Regions from separate parts of the Streptomyces sp. NPDC048479 genome, predicted to be linked through region 2. Evidence: predicted binding sites of a transcription regulator. Region 2 holds the regulator's gene; the other holds the start of a gene.

Region 1 (3,406 bases), on a different contig from region 2:
CGCCCCAGCCGCCCGCCGTCAAGCCGGAGATCACCACCCGTGAGGGCTTCGAGGTCGAGGACGGCGAGTCCCTGCCGCCCGTCTTCACCACCGTGCCCGTCAAGGACAAGGTCGTCTTTCTGACGATCGACGACGGCTGGGAGAAGGACCCCGCCCTGCTGCGGATGATGTCCGAGCTCAAGATCCCGTACAGCGCCTTCCTCAGCGACTACTTGATCAGCAACAACTACGACTACTTCAAGGAGATGCGGGACCGCGGGGTCTCGCTGTACAACCACACCCTCAACCACCTCTATCTGCCCGGCCTTTCGTACGCCGAGCAGGAGCGGGAGATCTGCAACCAGCAGACCAAGCTCGAGGAGCGGTACGGGAAGCGGCCCTCGCTCTTCCGTCCGCCGTACGGCAACTACAACCGGGACACGCTGCGCGTGGCCAAATCGTGCGGCATCAAGGCCGTGCCGCTGTGGGCCGCCGAGGCGTTTCCGGACCACATGGAGTGGCGCGAGTGGGACCAGGATCTGCACCCCGGCGACATCATCCTGACGCACTTCCGCGGCCCCGAGGAGTGGAAGGCCACCATGCCCGACCTGATCCGGCGGGTCATGAGGACGATTACCGACAAGGGCTACGCCGTGGCGAAGCTGGAGGACTACGTATGAGACGCGCGCACCGGCTGCTGGCCGGAGTGCTGGCGGCCGGTGCGCTTCTCGCCTCGGGGTGTGCGCAGTCGGTGGACCCGATCGAGCGCCTCGGGCGCAAGGCCGCGCAGCGGGTCTCCCCGGGCGCGGGCGTACCGGGCTCCGCGCACAAGCGGTGGGGGCTGGCCGCGCCGCTCGCGGCCGCGCCGAAGCCGCCCGCGCGCAGGCCCAAGGTGCCGTACGTGGTGAACCGGGTGCCGACCCGCGAGAAGGTCGTCTTCCTCACCTTCGACGACGGCGTGGAGCGCGACCGGGAGTTCCTGCGGATGGTCGGCGATCTGAAGCTGCCGATCAGTACGTTCCGCACGGGCGGCAGGACCGATCTGCGCACGCTCTCGTACGAGGACCAGCACGACGAGATCTGCCGCCGGCGGGAACGGCTGCTCCGTCCACCACGCGGCGCGTACAACGCCGACACACTGCGGGCGGCGGCCGACTGCGGGGTCCGTGCGGTGGTGCTGGGACGGGCGTATGCGGAGGGTGAACGGCTGCGGCCCGGTGACATCGTGCTCGCGCACACGAGGACGACGGGGCGGATGCTGCGCCGTATCCAGGCGCAGGGGTACGCGGTGGCGCGTCTGGAGGACTACGTCTGAGGGGCAGGCCGGCCGTATTGCTGGTGCCGTATTGCTGCCGTGCCGTGATTGCTGTCGTGCCGGGCGGAATTGCTGCTGTACCGCGCGGAACCCGGGGCGCCCGCGCCGCGTTCTCCGTATCGGACCGACCGTGACACCCCGACGCCACACCGGCGGATTGGCACTCCGCTTGACCGAGTGCTAATCGCAGTCATAGTCTCAGGTCTGGCACTCCCCACTGGAGAGTGCCAACACAGCGACGGGCAGGTCCGGCACCCGCGACGACGGATCCACCTGGTCGCCACCTCAGACAGTTAACCCCGTGAGATCTCCGAAGGGGGAGGTCGGATCGTGACGACCGCCAGCTCCAAGGTTGCCATCAAGCCGCTCGAGGACCGCATTGTGGTCCAGCCGCTCGACGCCGAGCAGACCACGGCCTCTGGCCTGGTCATCCCGGACACCGCGAAGGAGAAGCCCCAGGAGGGCGTCGTCCTCGCTGTGGGCCCGGGCCGTTTCGAGAACGGCGAGCGGCTTCCGCTCGACGTCAAGACCGGCGACGTCGTGCTGTACAGCAAGTACGGCGGCACCGAGGTGAAGTACAACGGCGAGGAGTACCTCGTCCTCTCGGCTCGCGACGTGCTCGCGATCATCGAGAAGTAATTCACCCGAAGTTTTATATCTGCGCCCCTGGCCCCCGCGACATATGTAGCCGGGTGCCCAGGGGCGCAGTTCGTTCGAGAGGACAGAGAAGCTCCCATGGCGAAGATCCTGAAGTTCGACGAGGACGCCCGTCGCGCCCTCGAGCGCGGCGTCAACAAGCTTGCCGACACGGTGAAGGTGACGATCGGCCCCCGCGGCCGCAATGTCGTCATCGACAAGAAGTTCGGCGCCCCGACCATCACCAACGACGGTGTCACCATCGCCCGTGAGGTCGAGGTCGAGGACCCGTACGAGAACCTCGGCGCCCAGCTGGTGAAGGAGGTGGCGACCAAGACCAACGACATCGCGGGTGACGGCACCACCACCGCCACCGTGCTGGCCCAGGCGCTGGTCCGCGAGGGCCTGCGCAACGTCGCCGCGGGCGCTTCCCCGGCCGCCCTGAAGAAGGGCATCGACGCCGCGGTCAAGGCCGTGTCCGAGGAACTCCTCGCGACCGCCCGCCCGATCGAGGACAAGGCCGACATCGCCGCCGTGGCCGCGCTCTCCGCGCAGGACCAGCAGGTCGGCGAGCTCATCGCCGAGGCGATGGACAAGGTCGGCAAGGACGGTGTCATCACCGTCGAGGAGTCCAACACCTTCGGCCTGGAGCTCGACTTCACCGAGGGCATGGCCTTCGACAAGGGCTACCTGTCGCCGTACATGGTGACCGACCAGGAGCGTATGGAGGCCGTCCTCGACGACCCGTACATCCTGATCCACCAGGGCAAGATCTCCTCGATCCAGGACCTGCTGCCCCTGCTCGAGAAGGTCATCCAGGCGGGTAGCTCCAAGCCGCTGCTGATCATCGCCGAGGACGTCGAGGGCGAGGCCCTCTCCACCCTCGTCGTGAACAAGATCCGCGGCACCTTCAACGCGGTGGCCGTCAAGGCCCCCGGCTTCGGCGACCGACGCAAGGCGATGCTCGGCGACATGGCCGCCCTCACCGGTGCCACCGTCATCGCCGAGGAGGTCGGCCTCAAGCTCGACCAGGCCGGTCTGGACGTGCTGGGCACCGCCCGACGCGTGACCGTGAGCAAGGACGACACCACCGTCGTCGACGGTGGCGGCAAGCACGAGGACGTCGTCGGCCGCATCAACCAGATCAAGGCCGAGATCGAGTCCACGGACTCCGACTGGGACCGCGAGAAGCTCCAGGAGCGCCTCGCGAAGCTGGCCGGCGGCGTGTGCGTGATCAAGGTCGGCGCCGCCACCGAGGTGGAGCTGAAGGAGAAGAAGCACCGTCTGGAGGACGCCATCTCCGCGACCCGCGCCGCGGTCGAGGAGGGCATCGTCTCCGGTGGTGGCTCCGCGCTCGTCCACGCCGTGAAGGTGCTCGAGGGCAACCTCGGCAAGGAGGGCGACGAGGCCACCGGTGTCGCCGTCGTCCGTCGCGCCGCCGTCGAGCCGCTGCGCTGGATCGCCGAGAACGCCGGT
Region 2 (3,406 bases):
CGAAGCGGTCCTCGAGCGTGACTGTCGGGCCCTCCGCTGTCTTCTCGGTACGGATCACCGCACCGCAGAAACCCGTCGTGACCTCCTCCACGACCAGGTCGGACTCGGCAGGGACCTCCGGGGCCGGCTGCTGCTTCTTCCAAGGAGGCGTCAGATCCGGGCTGTAGCTGCGCATTTGGCCGACGCTACGACACGCCGAAGCGCTCCGCCAACGAATCCCGCTGCGCGCGTACAAAAGCCGCGTCGACCGCCGCCCCGTGCCCGGGGACATACACCGCGTCCTCGCCGCCCAGCGACAGCAGCCGGTCCAGCGCCGCCGGCCAGCGGGACGGGATCGCGTCCCGGCCCGCCTGCGGTTCGCCCGACTCCTCCACCAGATCTCCGCAGAAGACCACCTCCGGGCTGCCCGGGCCTTCGCCCGGCACCAGCAGCGCCAGGTCGTGGCCCGAGTGACCGGGTCCGACATTGGCCAGCAGCACCTGGCGGCCGCCCAGCTCGAGCGTCCACTCCCCGCACACCAGATGGTGCGGCAGTACCAGCAGATCGGCGGCCTCCGCGGCGTCCTTCACCGGGACCCCGTGCCGTACGGCCGTGCCGCGGATCTCGTCCCGCTCCCGCCTCATCAGATCGTCGACGCCGACCGCGCCGAACACCTCGGCCCCGGAGAACGCCGCGGTCCCCAGTACATGGTCGAAGTGCGGATGACTCAGTGCGATATGCGTCACTCGGCGGCCGCCCAGCAGCGCCTGCGCCTGGGTGCGGAGCTCGGCGCCCTCACGGAGTGTCGAACCCGTGTCGTACATGAGGACACGGTCCTCACCGGCGACCAGCCCAACGGTCGCGTCCCAGACAGGCAGCCGCCGACGCCCCACCCCGTCGGCCAACCGCTCCCAGCCGAAGTCTTCCCAACTGACGTCCATACCGCGACGCTATCGGCAAGGACCAGCGGTGTCGCGAGGTACCGTGGTCGGCCGCGATTGCAGGACTGCCCTGCAGGACGGCCCTTGCTAGGGGCGTACCCCACAGCCGTACACTGGCTCGGGGGAGTGCTGGCACTCGGACATGACGAGTGCCAAGCAGTCACCACGCAGTCACCACAAGGAACCACGGCTGGAGGTGTGCGCAAATGCTCAGCGAACGCAGACTCGAGGTGCTGCGCGCCATCGTCCAGGACTATGTCGGCACCGAGGAGCCCGTCGGCTCCAAGGCCCTCACCGAGCGGCACAAGCTCGGTGTCTCCCCGGCTACTGTCCGTAACGACATGGCGGTGCTGGAAGAGGAAGGGTTCATCGCCCAGCCGCACACCAGCGCCGGCCGCATCCCGACGGACAAGGGCTACCGGCTCTTCGTCGACAAGCTGGCGGGCGTCAAGCCCCTGTCGGCGCCCGAGCGCCGCGCCATCCAGAACTTCCTGGACGGAGCCGTCGACCTGGACGACGTCGTGGGCCGTACGGTACGGCTGCTCGCGCAGCTGACCCGGCAGGTCGCCGTCGTCCAGTACCCCTCGCTGACGCGGTCCACGGTCCGGCATGTGGAACTTCTGTCCCTCGCGCCCGCCCGGCTGATGCTCGTGCTCATCACGGACACCGGACGGGTCGAGCAGCGCATGATCGACTGCCCCGCGCCGTTCGGCGAGGCCTCGCTGGCCGACCTGCGGGCCCGGCTCAACAGCCGGATCGTCGGGCGCCGCTTCGCGGATGTGCCGCACCTGGTGCAGGAGCTGCCCGACTCCTTCGAGACGGAGGACCGCGGCACTGTGTCCACGGTGCTGGCGACCCTGCTCGAGACGCTGGTCGAGGAGACGGAGGAGCGGCTGGTGATCGGCGGCACGGCCAATCTCACCCGCTTCGGGCACGACTTCCCGCTGACCATCCGGCCGGTGCTGGAAGCGCTCGAGGAGCATGTGGTGCTCCTCAAGCTGCTCGGCGAGGCCAAGGACTCGGGCATGGGCATGACCGTACGTATCGGTCATGAGAACGCACACGAGGGCCTCAACTCCACTTCCGTGGTCGCGGTCGGCTACGGTTCGGGCGACGAGGCAGTTGCCAAACTCGGCGTGGTCGGACCGACCCGCATGGACTACCCCGGAACGATGGGAGCGGTACGCGCAGTGGCACGTTACGTCGGACAGATCCTGGCGGAGTCGTAAGTGGCCACGGACTACTACGCCGTACTCGGCGTACGCCGCGACGCATCGCAGGACGAGATCAAGAAGGCCTTCCGCCGGCTTGCGCGTGAACTTCACCCGGATGTGAATCCGGACCCGAAGACGCAGGAGCGCTTCAAGGAGATCAACGCCGCGTACGAGGTGTTGTCGGACCCGCAGAAGAAGCAGGTCTACGACCTCGGCGGAGACCCGTTGTCCCAGGCGGGCGGCGGAGGCGCGGGCGGATTCGGAGCCGGTGGCTTCGGCAACTTCTCCGACATCATGGACGCGTTCTTCGGTACGGCGTCGCAGCGGGGCCCCAGGTCGCGTACGCGACGGGGCCAGGACGCGATGATCCGGCTGGAGATCGACCTCAACGAAGCGGCCTTCGGTACGACGAAGGACATCCAGGTCGACACGGCTGTCGTCTGTACGACGTGTTCGGGTGAGGGCGCGGCGCCGGGGACCTCGGCGCAGACCTGCGACATGTGCCGCGGACGCGGTGAGGTCTCGCAGGTGACGCGGTCCTTCCTGGGCCAGGTCATGACCTCGCGGCCGTGCCCGCAGTGCCAGGGCTTCGGCACGGTCGTGCCGACGCCGTGCCCGGAGTGCGCCGGTGACGGCCGTATCCGCTCGCGCCGGACGCTGACCGTGAAGATCCCGGCGGGCGTCGACAACGGCACGCGCATCCAGCTCGCGGGCGAGGGCGAGGTCGGCCCGGGCGGCGGACCGGCGGGTGATCTGTACGTCGAGATCCACGAGCTGCCGCACGCGGTCTTCCAGCGGCGTGGCGACGATCTGCACTGCACGGTGACGATCCCGATGACGGCGGCGGCGCTGGGCACGAAGTGCCCGCTGGAGACGCTCGACGGCATGGAGGACGTCGACATCCGGCCGGGCACACAGTCCGGCCAGTCGATCCCGCTGCACGGGCGTGGCATCACGCATCTGCGGGGCGGCGGCCGCGGCGATCTGATCGTGCACGTCGAGGTGATGACGCCGTCGAAGATGGACGCGGACCAGGAACGGCTGCTGCGGGATCTGGCGAAGCTGCGCGGCGAGGAGAGGCCGACGGGGCAGTTCCAGCCGGGGCAGCAGGGGCTGTTCTCCCGCCTGAAGGACGCGTTCAACGGGCGGTAGCCGTTGAGGGCGCGGGTTGCCCGTTTCCGGGGCTTTGCCCCGGGCCCCGCGCCTCAATCGCCGGCGGGGCTGAACTTTCCCGCCCGGCGAGGCTCTTGTTGGGGCTCCGCCCCAAGCCCC

Evidence for each region. Region 2 encodes HrcA, which represses chaperone genes, less so after heat shock. Its sites were predicted from a motif close to TTNGCACTCNGNNNNNCNGAGTGCNAA; they were not measured.
Region 1: a site for HrcA is predicted at 1,452-1,478, ahead of groES (co-chaperone GroES). Genes of this name have one in related genera too.

What each region holds. Positions count from the first base shown of each region.
Region 1 is NZ_JBEZKA010000004.1:240,707-244,112, forward strand. It holds gene AB0D12_RS08750 (polysaccharide deacetylase family protein) at 1-659, shown strand, start outside; gene AB0D12_RS08755 (polysaccharide deacetylase family protein) at 656-1,294, shown strand; gene groES (co-chaperone GroES) at 1,625-1,933, shown strand; gene groL (chaperonin GroEL) at 2,030-3,406, shown strand, end outside.
Region 2 is NZ_JBEZKA010000007.1:138,503-141,908, reverse strand. It holds gene AB0D12_RS13755 (DUF3097 domain-containing protein) at 1-175, opposite strand, end outside; gene AB0D12_RS13750 (MBL fold metallo-hydrolase) at 186-920, opposite strand; gene hrcA (heat-inducible transcriptional repressor HrcA) at 1,127-2,149, shown strand; gene dnaJ (molecular chaperone DnaJ) at 2,150-3,286, shown strand.